2 linked regions of the Aureimonas sp. SA4125 genome follow. The protein of the gene in region 2 binds, or shares a complex with, the protein of the main gene of each other region. Links are inferred from orthologs where the notes say so. Each region holds a gene or a part of one and is shown on either strand. Other genes may lie near its edges.

The links.
Region 1: the proteins of Sa4125_RS01105 (region 2) and dnaN are in contact, whole or in part, in a cryo-EM structure (PDB 8GIZ), measured with the Escherichia coli proteins. The link is inferred for Aureimonas sp. SA4125 from one-to-one orthologs.

Annotation. Positions count from the first base shown.
Region 1 is NZ_AP025032.1:983-3,971, reverse strand. Bases 174-2,989 are described here. They hold dnaN (DNA polymerase III subunit beta), read right to left. Parts: upstream 2,233-2,989; coding sequence 1,114-2,232; downstream 174-1,113. Other genes in these bases: dnaA (chromosomal replication initiator protein DnaA), read right to left, coding at 2,381-2,989; recF (DNA replication/repair protein RecF), read right to left, coding at 174-1,003. Outside these bases: more of recF, read right to left, coding at 1-173. UniProt on the Escherichia coli protein: Confers DNA tethering and processivity to DNA polymerases and other proteins. Acts as a clamp, forming a ring around DNA (a reaction catalyzed by the clamp-loading complex) which diffuses in an ATP-independent manner freely and bidirectionally along dsDNA.
Region 2 is NZ_AP025032.1:220,037-227,675, reverse strand. What follows is about bases 3,478-6,470. They hold Sa4125_RS01105 (DNA polymerase III subunit gamma/tau), read right to left. Parts: upstream 5,968-6,470; coding sequence 3,988-5,967; downstream 3,478-3,987. Other genes in these bases: Sa4125_RS01110 (YbaB/EbfC family nucleoid-associated protein), read right to left, coding at 3,649-3,972; recR (recombination mediator RecR), read right to left, coding at 3,478-3,625. Outside these bases: Sa4125_RS01125 (serine protease), read left to right, coding at 200-1,639; Sa4125_RS01120 (lytic murein transglycosylase), read right to left, coding at 1,679-2,914; more of recR, read right to left, coding at 3,020-3,477; Sa4125_RS01095 (HIT family protein), read left to right, coding at 6,478-6,891; nudC (NAD(+) diphosphatase), read left to right, coding at 6,888-7,639. UniProt on the Escherichia coli protein: Part of the beta sliding clamp loading complex, which hydrolyzes ATP to load the beta clamp onto primed DNA to form the DNA replication pre-initiation complex.

The sequences.
Region 1 (2,989 bases), 220 kb from region 2 along the record:
CGAGCCCGTCGATGATGTCGAACAGCGCCGCCCGCCGTCCGGGATCGAGATGGGCGGCGATCTCGTCGAGAAGAAGGACGGGCGCGGTGCCGGTCATCGCCCTGACGAGCTTGGCATGGGCAAGGATCAGGCCGATGAGAAGCGCCTTCTGCTCGCCGGTCGAGGACAGCGCCGCCGGCATCGCCTTGGCGCGGTGGGTGACGGAAAGATCGGCGCGGTGCGGCCCCTCCAGCGTGCGGCCGGCGGCACGGTCCAGCCCGCGCTGGCGGGCCAGGCGCAGGCGCGCCTCGTCCTCGCGCGCCACCGCCGGACCGCCGAGGTCTTCGGTCTCGTAGCCACTGGAGAGAAGGAGGTCGGCCTTCGGAAAAGGCTGGTCGGCCGGCGCCTCGGCGATCATCGCCTGGATGAGGCCGACGAGTTCGCTGCGGGCGATCGCCATGGCGAGTCCGAGCTCGGCCATCTGCGCCTCGATGCCGGAGAGCCAGGAATCATTGCCGCGGTCCTCCGACAGGAGACGGTTGCGCGAGCGCATGGCGCGTTCGTAGTCGGCGGCCCTGCGGCCATGGGCGGGGTCGACGGTGAGGACGAGGCGGTCGAGGAAGCGGCGGCGCTCGCCCGCCGCCCCCGTGAACAGGCCGTCCATCGCCGGGGTCAGCCAGACGATGCGCAGGTGATCCAGCATCTCGTCGGCGCTCCTGGCCTGCGTCTCGTTGATCCTGACGATGCGCGACAGGGCGCCCGAAGCGTCGGGGCGCGCGGAGGTGGCGATGTCGACCTCGCCGTCGTCGCCGAGGAGTCTTGCCTGCACGGCAAAGCCGCCGCTGCCGCCGACCCGCGCGATCTCGGGATAGGCGGCGCGCCGAAGTCCCCTGCCCGGCGTCAGCAGCGACACGGCTTCCATGAGATTGGACTTGCCCGCACCGTTCTCCCCGGTGAGCACGGTGAAGCGAGAGGCAAGCTCCAGGCGAAGCACCTCGTAATTGCGGAAATCGGCAAGCCGCAGGCTGAAGAGGCGCGAGCACCCGGCAGCGGACGGCGAACGCTGTCCGCCCTGCGCCTCGTCGCCGCCTTGCAAGGGCGCCAGATCGTTTGCGTTGGGAAGCGTGACGGGCGTCACACCCGCATGGGCATCAGCACGTAGAGCGTGCCGTCGTCACCGCCGTCCTTGATGAGGGTGGGCGATCCCGGGTCGGCCAGCATGAACACCGCCTCGTCGCCGGAGAGCTGGCCGGTGATGTCGAGGAGATAGCGTGCGTTGAAGCCGATCTCGATGTCGTCGGACTCGTAGCCGACGGCAAGCTCCTCCGTCGCGGTGCCCGAATCCGGGCTGTTCACGGTCAGCGTCAGCTGGCCTGCGGTGACCGCGAGCTTCACCGCCCGGCCGCGCTCCGACGAGATCGTCGACACGCGGTCGACGGCAGCTGAAAACGACTGCCGGTCGAGCGTCAGCGCCTTGTCGTTGCCCTGCGGGATGACGCGCTGATAGTCGGGGAAAGTGCCGTCGATCAGCTTCGAGGTCATCACCACGGGGCCGATGGTGAAGCGGATCTTGGAATCGGAAAGTTCGACCAGGATGTCGTCGCCGCCATCATCGAGCAGCTTTTGCAACTCGCCGACCGTTTTTCGGGGGATGATGATGCCGGGCATCCCCTCCGAGCCGGCGGGCGCTTCCATCTCGGCGCGGGCGAGGCGATGGCCGTCGGTCGCCACCGCCCGCAGCCGCAGCTTGCCTTCCGATTCGATGGTGTGAAGAAAAATGCCGTTCAGATAATAGCGCGTCTCCTCGGTCGAGATCGCGAACTGCGTGCGCTCGACGAGGCGGGCGAGCGAGGCCGCCGGGATCTTGAAGGAATGCGAGAAGGTGCCGGCGGTGATGTCGGGGAAATCGGATTCCGGCAGGCACTGCAGGCGAAAGTTCGAGCGGCCCGCGGTGACCGTCATCTGGGTGCCCTCGGCATACGTGGCGAGCTTCACCTCCGAGCCGTCGGCGAGCTTGCGCACGATATCGTAGAGGAGATGCGCGGGAACCGTCGTCGCGCCTTCCTGCTCGCCATTGGCCGCCACGGTCTCGGTGATCTCGAGGTCGAGATCGGTTGCCTTCAGCCGGAGCGCGCCGTCCTCGGTCTTGACCAGAACGTTGGACAGGATCGGGATGGTGTTGCGCCGCTCGACCACGCGGTGCACGTGGCCCAGCGTCTTCAACAGGTTGGAACGCTCGATGATGATACGCATGTGAGGCAACCAATTCGTTCGAAGAAGCGCCGTGAAGAGGCGCTCCCCTCGGGAGTCCGAACCTTTTAGAGGCTCGTGGACCGCTTGAAAAGCCTTTGCCGGCGCGGCATCCGCGATGCGGCGGCCGCGGCGCAGAGGCCGTGCCGGCCTATTCCTCGATCATGCGGCGGATGAGGTCGAGCTCCTCGCCGAGCTTCTCGTCCTTGGCCCGCTCGCCCTCGATCTTGCGCACGGCGTGGAGGACCGTGGTGTGGTCCCGCCCGCCGAAACGCCGGCCGATTTCGGGCAGCGAGCGCGGCGTCATGGTCTTGGCCAGATACATCGCGATCTGCCGCGGGCGCACGATCGTGCGGGTCCGGCGGGCCGAGAGGATGTCGGTGCGCGAGATGTTGTAGTGGCGCGAGACGAATTTGAGGATGTCCTCGATCCGGATGCGCTTCTCGCCGTTCGTGCGCGTCAGCGAGTTCAGGAGATCGTCGAGATGGTCGGCCGAGAGCGGCTGGCCGACGGCATGGCGGAAGGCGATCTGGTTGAACGCGCCTTCGAGATCGCGGCCAGAGCCAATGACGCGGCGGGCGATCGTGTCGACCACCTTGTCGTCGATCGCAAAAGTCGGGTCCTCGAGTTTCAGGGCCGCCGTGCGCGTGGTCAGGATCTCCTTGCGCATGTCGAAGTCGGGCGCGGCCATCTCGATCGCAACGCCGCCGGCAAGGCGCGAGCGCACGCGCGCATCGAGCGATTCCAGCTCGAAGGCCGG
Region 2 (7,639 bases):
ACGACACGGAGACGTTACCGAAATCTGAATAAAGCGCGGATCGAATCAGGCATTCTGTCCGTTTGATGCCGGAACCTCGTCCTTGGAGAGTGTCATGCGCCGCGCATACTGGGCACTCTCGATTGCCCTGGCCGTTTCAACGGCAAGCCATATTTCGATGTCATGGGCGGCCCAAGAGGCGCCCGGAGCGACCGCCGCGGTGGCGACGACCGCTGTCGCGGATACGGCTTCTCTCGCTCAGGTGTACAACGAAGAGACCGACGTCGATTTTCGCCGGGGCATGCAGATTCGTCTCGGCTGGACCGGGGATTACGCTGGGCCATTCACCGGAAGCATTGATGCCGGCGGTCTGAGGGCGATCCGGTACTTCCAGGCTCGGCACGGCCTCGAGGCGAGCGGCGTCATCGACGAGCAACTCCTGAAGCGCCTGGTGTCGGAAAGCGATTCGGCCCAGGCCGCGGCGGGCTACCAGATGGTGGAAGACCGCACGACGGGCATGCGGCTCGGTCTGCCACTGGCATTGGTTCGCGATGGAGGACCGACCGAGGTCGGTCGTGTCTGGCGCTCGCCTGACCGCGCGATCGAGATCGAAGCCGTTCGGATGGACGAGGCGGGCGGCAGCCTCTCGGCGCTCTACGACGTGTTGAAGCGTCCGGGCGGCGAACGAAGCATCACAACTGCAGAATTGTCGGACGAATCCTTTCTCATCACGGGCCATGATGGCGGACGACACTACAGCCTGCGTTTTGTCGGCCGCGGTGCCGACCTGCGCGGCATCGCCATCTCCTTCGACGATCGTGCCGCTGCTTCCATGACGCCCTATACGGTCGTCGCGCTGCAGCTCTTCGATCCATTTGACGAAGCCGGTTACGGCCACCTCGTCGCCGGCGTGGATGAGGTGCCGATGACGGAGGCTGCCGGGCATGCCTCCGGCGAGTTCGGCAGGGATCCTTTCGCCGCCCTCTTCGATATCACCGCGCCCTCTTCCGCCGGCACCGATGCGCCGCGAGACGGTGACATGGACTCGTCCGGCTCCGGATTTGTGGTCTCGCGCGACGGTTGGGTCCTGACAAATGCCCATGTGGCAGGGTCATGCGCCCAGGTTCTGGTCGGTCACTACGGTCCGGCCGATGCGGTGATCCTCGACAAGGAAAACGATCTGGCATTGCTCCATATCGATGCGCAGCTGGGCTCGCCTCTGCCGATCGCCGCCGGAATGCCCCGGCTCGGCGAGGATGTGCTTGCCCTCGGCTTTCCCCTGCGCTCCATCCTGGCCGACAGCCTGAACGTAACGCGCGGCAATGTCTCGTCCCTCCTCGGACTCGCCAATGACTCCCGCTACCTGCAGATTTCCGCGGCCGTCCAGCCCGGCAATTCCGGCGGCCCCCTCGTCGACCTCTCCGGCCGCGTCGTCGGCGTCGTCACCGCCAAGCTCGATGCGGTCGCGATCGCCGATGCCACCGGAGACATCCCGCAGTCGATCAATTTCGCCATCCGTCCCGATGCGGTGACAGGCTTTCTTGCAGCCAATGGCGTCTCATTCGCCTCTGCGCCAGCGCCGACGCACTTCGCCAGCGTTGCCGACACCACTGCAGATGCCGCGGCGTCGGTGCTCCCGATCCTCTGCCTCGGCGGCTGACACCGGAGATGGCGGCGCGATCCTGGTTCTGTCCGGCCGTCATTTCAGACGGGCGGCCAGGCTCTGGCTCGGCCAGCAGGTCGGCGGCAGGCCGGCACTCGCTTCGAAGGCCCCGATCGACCGCCGCGTCTTGAAGCCTGGCAGGCCGTCGGCGCCGCCGACATCGTAGCCGCGCACCACCAGTTTTTCCTGCATCCGCGCGACGTCGCCGCGGGTCATGCCATCGACCCGCACCCAATCCCCATTGAAAGCGCCGCCGCCGGCCATCCGGTCGGCGACATGGCCGATGAAGAGGGCGTAAAGGTCGGAATTGTTGTAGACTTTCAGCGTGTAGAAATTCGGCGTCGCGATAAAGGCGGGCCCGTTGCGCCCGGCCGGCATCAGGAGATGGCCGGGGGCGCGCAGCTCTCCCGGCGGGAAGGCCCGGCCGGAGACGCGAGTCACGCCGGCGTCGACGAAGTCCCGGATCGGCCGGCCCTTGTCGGGGCCTTCGACGGCGCAGGAGATGGCGTCCGGCACATTCGCCTCGAAACCCCAGTCGCGGCCGGCGACCCAGCCGGCCTTCTGCAGATAGTGGCCGATCGAGGCGAGCGTATCGGGCACCGAATTCCAGATGTCGCGGCGGCCGTCGCCGTCCGCGTCGACCGCATAGGCCAGGAATTTCGACGGCATGAACTGCGGCTGGCCGAGCGCACCGGCCCAGGACGAGCGCATCTCGGACACCTTCAGATGGCCGTCGGCGACGATCTCGAGGGCCGCCAGAAGCTCGCCCCGGAACATCTCCTTGCGACGCGCGAGATAAGCCTTGGTGGCCAGCACCTCGAAGGCGTTGTGCGGGATCTTGGCGGCACCAAAGCCCGATTCGCGCCCCCAGATCGCGACGATGATCGCGGCGGGAACGCCCGTCTCCTTCTCGATCCGGGAAAGAACGGCGCGGTGCGTCGCCAGCAGACCGCGGCCCCGGGCGGCAAGATTGGCGACGGCCGATTCGCCGAAATAGGCCGACGGGCTCTGGAACTCGGCCTGGTAGTTGTTCTCCTCGACCTTCGCGGCGTCGCCAGGAAGCTGCAGGTCTGGGAGCTTCAGATTGGGCTTCACGCCCTTGAAGGCAGCGTCGAAGATTGGCCGCGGCACGCCCCGCGACTTGGCGGCTGGCCAGATGTCGGTTTCGAGAAAGCGCTGGAACCCCTTGGCGATGTCGCCGGTCTGCGCCGCGGCCGGAAAGGCCAGCAGGAGAAGGGTCAGGAAGGCGGCCAGCCGGGCAGCAAGGGTCATCGGGCATCGTCTCCGGTTGGTCGCTTATTGGGCTGGGGCCAGAAAATCGCCGCCCCGAGGCAGCAAACCTGTGCAGGGAAGACGGCAAGCCGAAGGCAGGCCGTCTCAGAACGCGGTGCGCGCCCGCATCGCGGCCGACAGCGTGCCCTCGTCGAGATAGTCGAGCTCGCCGCCGACGGGAACACCGTGGGCGAGGCGGGTGATCCTGACGTCGAATTCGGCGAGCTGGTCGGTCAGGTAATGCGCGGTCGTCTGCCCCTCGACCGTGGCGTTGACGGCGATGATCACCTCGCGCACCGCGCCCCTGGCGACCCGCTCGACCAGCTGCCGGATCGTCAGATCGTCCGGGCCGACCCCGTCGAGCGGCGACAGGACGCCGCCCAGCACATGGTAGCCGGCATTGAGCGCCTTCGCCCGCTCCAGCGCCCAGAGGTCGGAGACATCCTCGACGACGACGACGAGCGACTGGTCGCGCGAAGGATCGCAGCAGACGGTGCAGGGATCGCTCGTATCGATATTGCCGCAGACCGAGCAGATGAGCACGCGCTCCAGCGCCTGCGTCATCGCCTGCGCCAGCGGCCCGAGAAGCTGCTCCTTGCGCTTGACGAGGTGCAGCGTGGCGCGCCGGGCCGAGCGCGGCCCGAGGCCCGGAAGCTTCGCGAGCAGCTGGATCAGCCGCTCGATCTCCGGACCGGCGATGGGTTTTGCCATGGTTCAGTCGTTTCGGGCGGAGGTCAGAAGGGCAGTTTCAGGCCGGCGGGAAGCTGCAGGCCGGAGGTCAGCTCCTGAGTCTTTTCCTGGATGATCGCCTCCAGCTTCGACTTGGCGTCGTTGTGGGCGGCGATCACGAGGTCTTCCAGGATCTCGGCCTCGTCGGGCTTGGCGAGCGAGGGATCGATCTTGAGGACCGACATCTCGCCGCGCCCGTTCAGCGTCACCGCGACAAGCCCCCCGCCGGACTGGCCGGTGGCGGTGATCTCGGCGATCTCCTGCTGCAGACCCTGCATCTTTTCCTGCATGGCCTTGGCCTGCTTCATCATGCCCATGATGTCTTTCATGACTTTGTATTCTCCCTAGAGGTCGTCGTCGTCATCATCGGTTTCGATGGGTACATCGTCGACGATATCGGTTTCGCCCGCAGCCGGCGAAAGGGTGAGCGTCGCCGCCTCCGCCGCCAGCGCCTCGCCGCGCAGACGGACGTCGATCACCTTGGCGCCGGGAAACTGCTGCAGGATCGCGGCGACCTCGGGGTCGGCGATGGCGTCCGAGACGAGGGCGTCGCGACGCGCCGCGACCGTCTCCTCGATCGTGCGGCCGCCTTCGGCGCTGGAGATCGTCACCGTCCAGCGCCGACCCGTCCATTCCAGGAGCCGTCGCTGCAGATCGCCCGGGAGCGTGCGGGGCGCGCCATCGGTCAAGGCGACCTCGATGCGTCCCGGCTCGATCTTCACGGGTCGTATATAGCGGCGAAGCGAGACCTGCATCAGCGAATCGCGCTTTTCCTCGGCCAGCGCCACGAGACCCTCCAATGTCCGGATCTCGGGCATGGCCGCCGGCGGCGTCGCCGCGGGTGGGGCGGTTCGCGCATCGCCGCGGGCGGCGATGGCGAGGCGCTGGGGCGCCGCCATGCCGCCTCTCGCCGAACCGTCCGACAGGGCGGACGCCTGCTCTCTGGACACCAGTGTTGCCGCCGACGCCGCGGGCATTGCCGGCATGGCCGCCGTCAAAGGAGCGCCTGCCGGAGCGGCGACATCCGGGGCGGAAGACGCGGCAAGCTGGCGCGTCACGCCAGCGGCCTGGCCGTCCCGCGCCGTTCCCTCGGCCAGAGCCGAGGACGGTGCCAGGCGCGGAACGTCGCCGCCGTCGACGATCAGGCGGGCGAGATCGGACGGGGCGGGGAGATCGGCGGCATAGGCGATGCGGATCAGCGCCATCTCCGCCGCCTGGCGGGGGGTCGAGGCCGCGCGCGTCTCCTCGATCGCCTTCAGCAAGAGCTGCCAGACCTGCGACAGCGTCCGAACCGAGAGCTTTTGCGAGAATTCGAGCCCACGCGCCGATTCGGCCGGCGACAGCGCCGCATCGTCGGCCGAATCGGGCACGAAGCGCAGCGAGGTCACGAGATGGGTGAAATCGGCGAGATCCGACAGGACGACGAGGGGGTCGGCGCCGCCATTGTACTGGTCGCGCAGTTCGCCGAGAGCCGCGGTGGCGTCGCCGCGCATCAGATGCTCGAAAAGGTCGATCACCCGGCCGCGATCGGCAAGGCCCAGCATGTCGCGCACCGCCGCGGATTCCACGCGGCCAGCGCCATGCGAGATCGCCTGGTCGGTCAGGGACAGGGCGTCACGCACCGAGCCCTCGGCAGCGCGGGCGAGAAGGCGCAGCGCTTCCTCGTCGATCTCGACGTTTTCGGCCGCGGCGACCTTGGCGAGATGGCGGATCAGCGTCGCCGCGTCGACGCGGCGCAGGTCGAAACGCTGGCAGCGCGACAGGACGGTGATCGGGACTTTGCGGATCTCGGTCGTGGCGAAGACGAACTTGACGTGCTCCGGCGGCTCTTCCAGCGTCTTCAACAGGCCGTTGAAGGCCTGGTTGGAGAGCATGTGCACCTCGTCGATGATGTACACCTTGTAGCGCGCCGAAACCGGACGGTAGCGCACCTGGGCGATGATTTCGCGGATGTCGTCGATGCCGGTGTGAGAGGCCGCATCCATCTCGACGACGTCGACATGCCTTCCCTCCATGATCGCCTGATCGTGGATGCCGGGGGCGCGCATGTGGATGGTCGGCTCGTGGATTTCGGCCGTCTCGTAATTCAGGGCGCGGGCAAGAATGCGGGCCGTGGTCGTCTTGCCGACGCCGCGCACGCCCGTCAGCATCCAGGCCTGGGCGATGCGGCCGGTCTCGAAGGCATTGGTGAGCGTGCGCACCATCGGCTCCTGGCCGATGAGATCGTCAAAGCTCGCGGGCCGGTATTTGCGCGCCAGGACGCGATAGGCTTCGCCCGCCGGCCCCGGCCCGACGCCGCTCATCACGTTTTCCTGATCGCTCATCGGCGGCCGTCGTCCCTTCGAGTACCGCAAGCGCATGTGGAACGGCGTTGATCGGAGTTCAACGCCGACCTTAGAACAAGCCGCCCTGGTTTTGAAGCGTCCGCGCGGTGGCAAAAGCCATGCGTTCTTCCGGCACGACGGCATCGGCCCGGAGAGTGTCACGACAACGACCGGCACGGGGCGGATGGGGCATGTGGCGAAACCAAGCGCGCGGCAATGAGAAAAAGCAGAGGTGCGCCGATTCTTTTCCGCCCTGCATGAGGGCGCTGCCCGCACTCGTCAGGCCAGGATTGGGACCTGGACGAAGATCGCGCGGCGAGGAAAAGTTGGGAGGCTGGCACGGCGACCCGTGCCTGGCTCGTTGGGGCTGCTTCCTTCCGGACCTGACCCGGTTGGCGAGTGACTCGTCCACCACCAACCTCCCGATCGTGATATCGCCTGCCCCCCTGTAAAATGCAAGCGCCGGCCTAGTTTGATTTGATGGCGATCTCTCTGACGGAAATCTCTTCGATGCGTGGTTTCGCACTCGATCCCCGACTGGCACGCGACACGCTACCGGTGATGGCGCTCGGCCTTTGCGACCTCAGGCTCATGAACGACAGCCGCTGGCCCTGGCTGATCCTCGTGCCGAAGCGACCGGGTATCACCGAAATGCATGACCTCACGCCGCTCGACCAGGCGATGCTGACCTTCGAGACTTCGCTCGTTGCCGGCTGCATGAAAATCATGCTGAAGGCTGCGAAGCTGAACATCGGCATGCTTGGCAACGTCGTCCCGATGCTGCATCTCCATATCATTGCGCGCCAACCGGGCGACACCAACTGGCCAGGGCCGGCCTGGGGCGTCGGCACCGCGCAGCCCTATCCCGATGACGAGGCCATGCGTCTCGTCGACCTGTTTCGCGAGAAGATCCTGGCCCAATGACACGCATCGACCCGATCCTGCCGCGCCCGCAGGATCTTGCCATGGGATTTGCCGGCAATCTCCTGACGCGCGACGGCGAGAACCGGACCGAGGAGACGCTGGCGACAGCCCTCGCCGCCGCCGCCGCCAAGGTCTACCTGACGCTCGACGGCGAATGGCTGTTTCGCGATGCCGATGGCATGGCCGATCCCGGTTTCGACGTGGCGACGGCGCTGGCGCACGCCGAGGCCGACGGCGACAGCGTGCTTCTCGGTCACACGCCGGACGGCAGCGCGCGTCTGGCAATGCGCGCGGCAACCCTCCCCGAAGGCGTCCGCAGCCTTGCCTTGCGTCCCCTGGCGACGAGCGGGCTCCTCGACTCAGACACCGAGGGGCAGCTCGGCCAGGCCGAGCATTTTCTCGCCTGGCACCGGCGGTCGCGTTTTTGCGGCAGGTGCGGAACGGTGACGCTCGCGGAAGCGGCGGGCTATCGGCGTCGCTGTCCGAACTGCGGCGACGTGCATTTTCCGCGGACCGACCCGGTCTCGATCATGCTGATCCACGACGGCAAGGGCCGCTGCATCCTCGGCCGCTCCGCCCGCTTCCCCGACAAGATGTGGTCGTGCCTTGCCGGCTTCATCGAGCCCGGCGAAACGCTGGAGGACGCCGTGCGCCGGGAGACGCTGGAAGAGGCAGGCGTCAGCGTCGGGCCGGTCGACTACTTCGCCTCGCAGCCCTGGCCGTTTCCAGGCTCGCTGATGATCGGTTG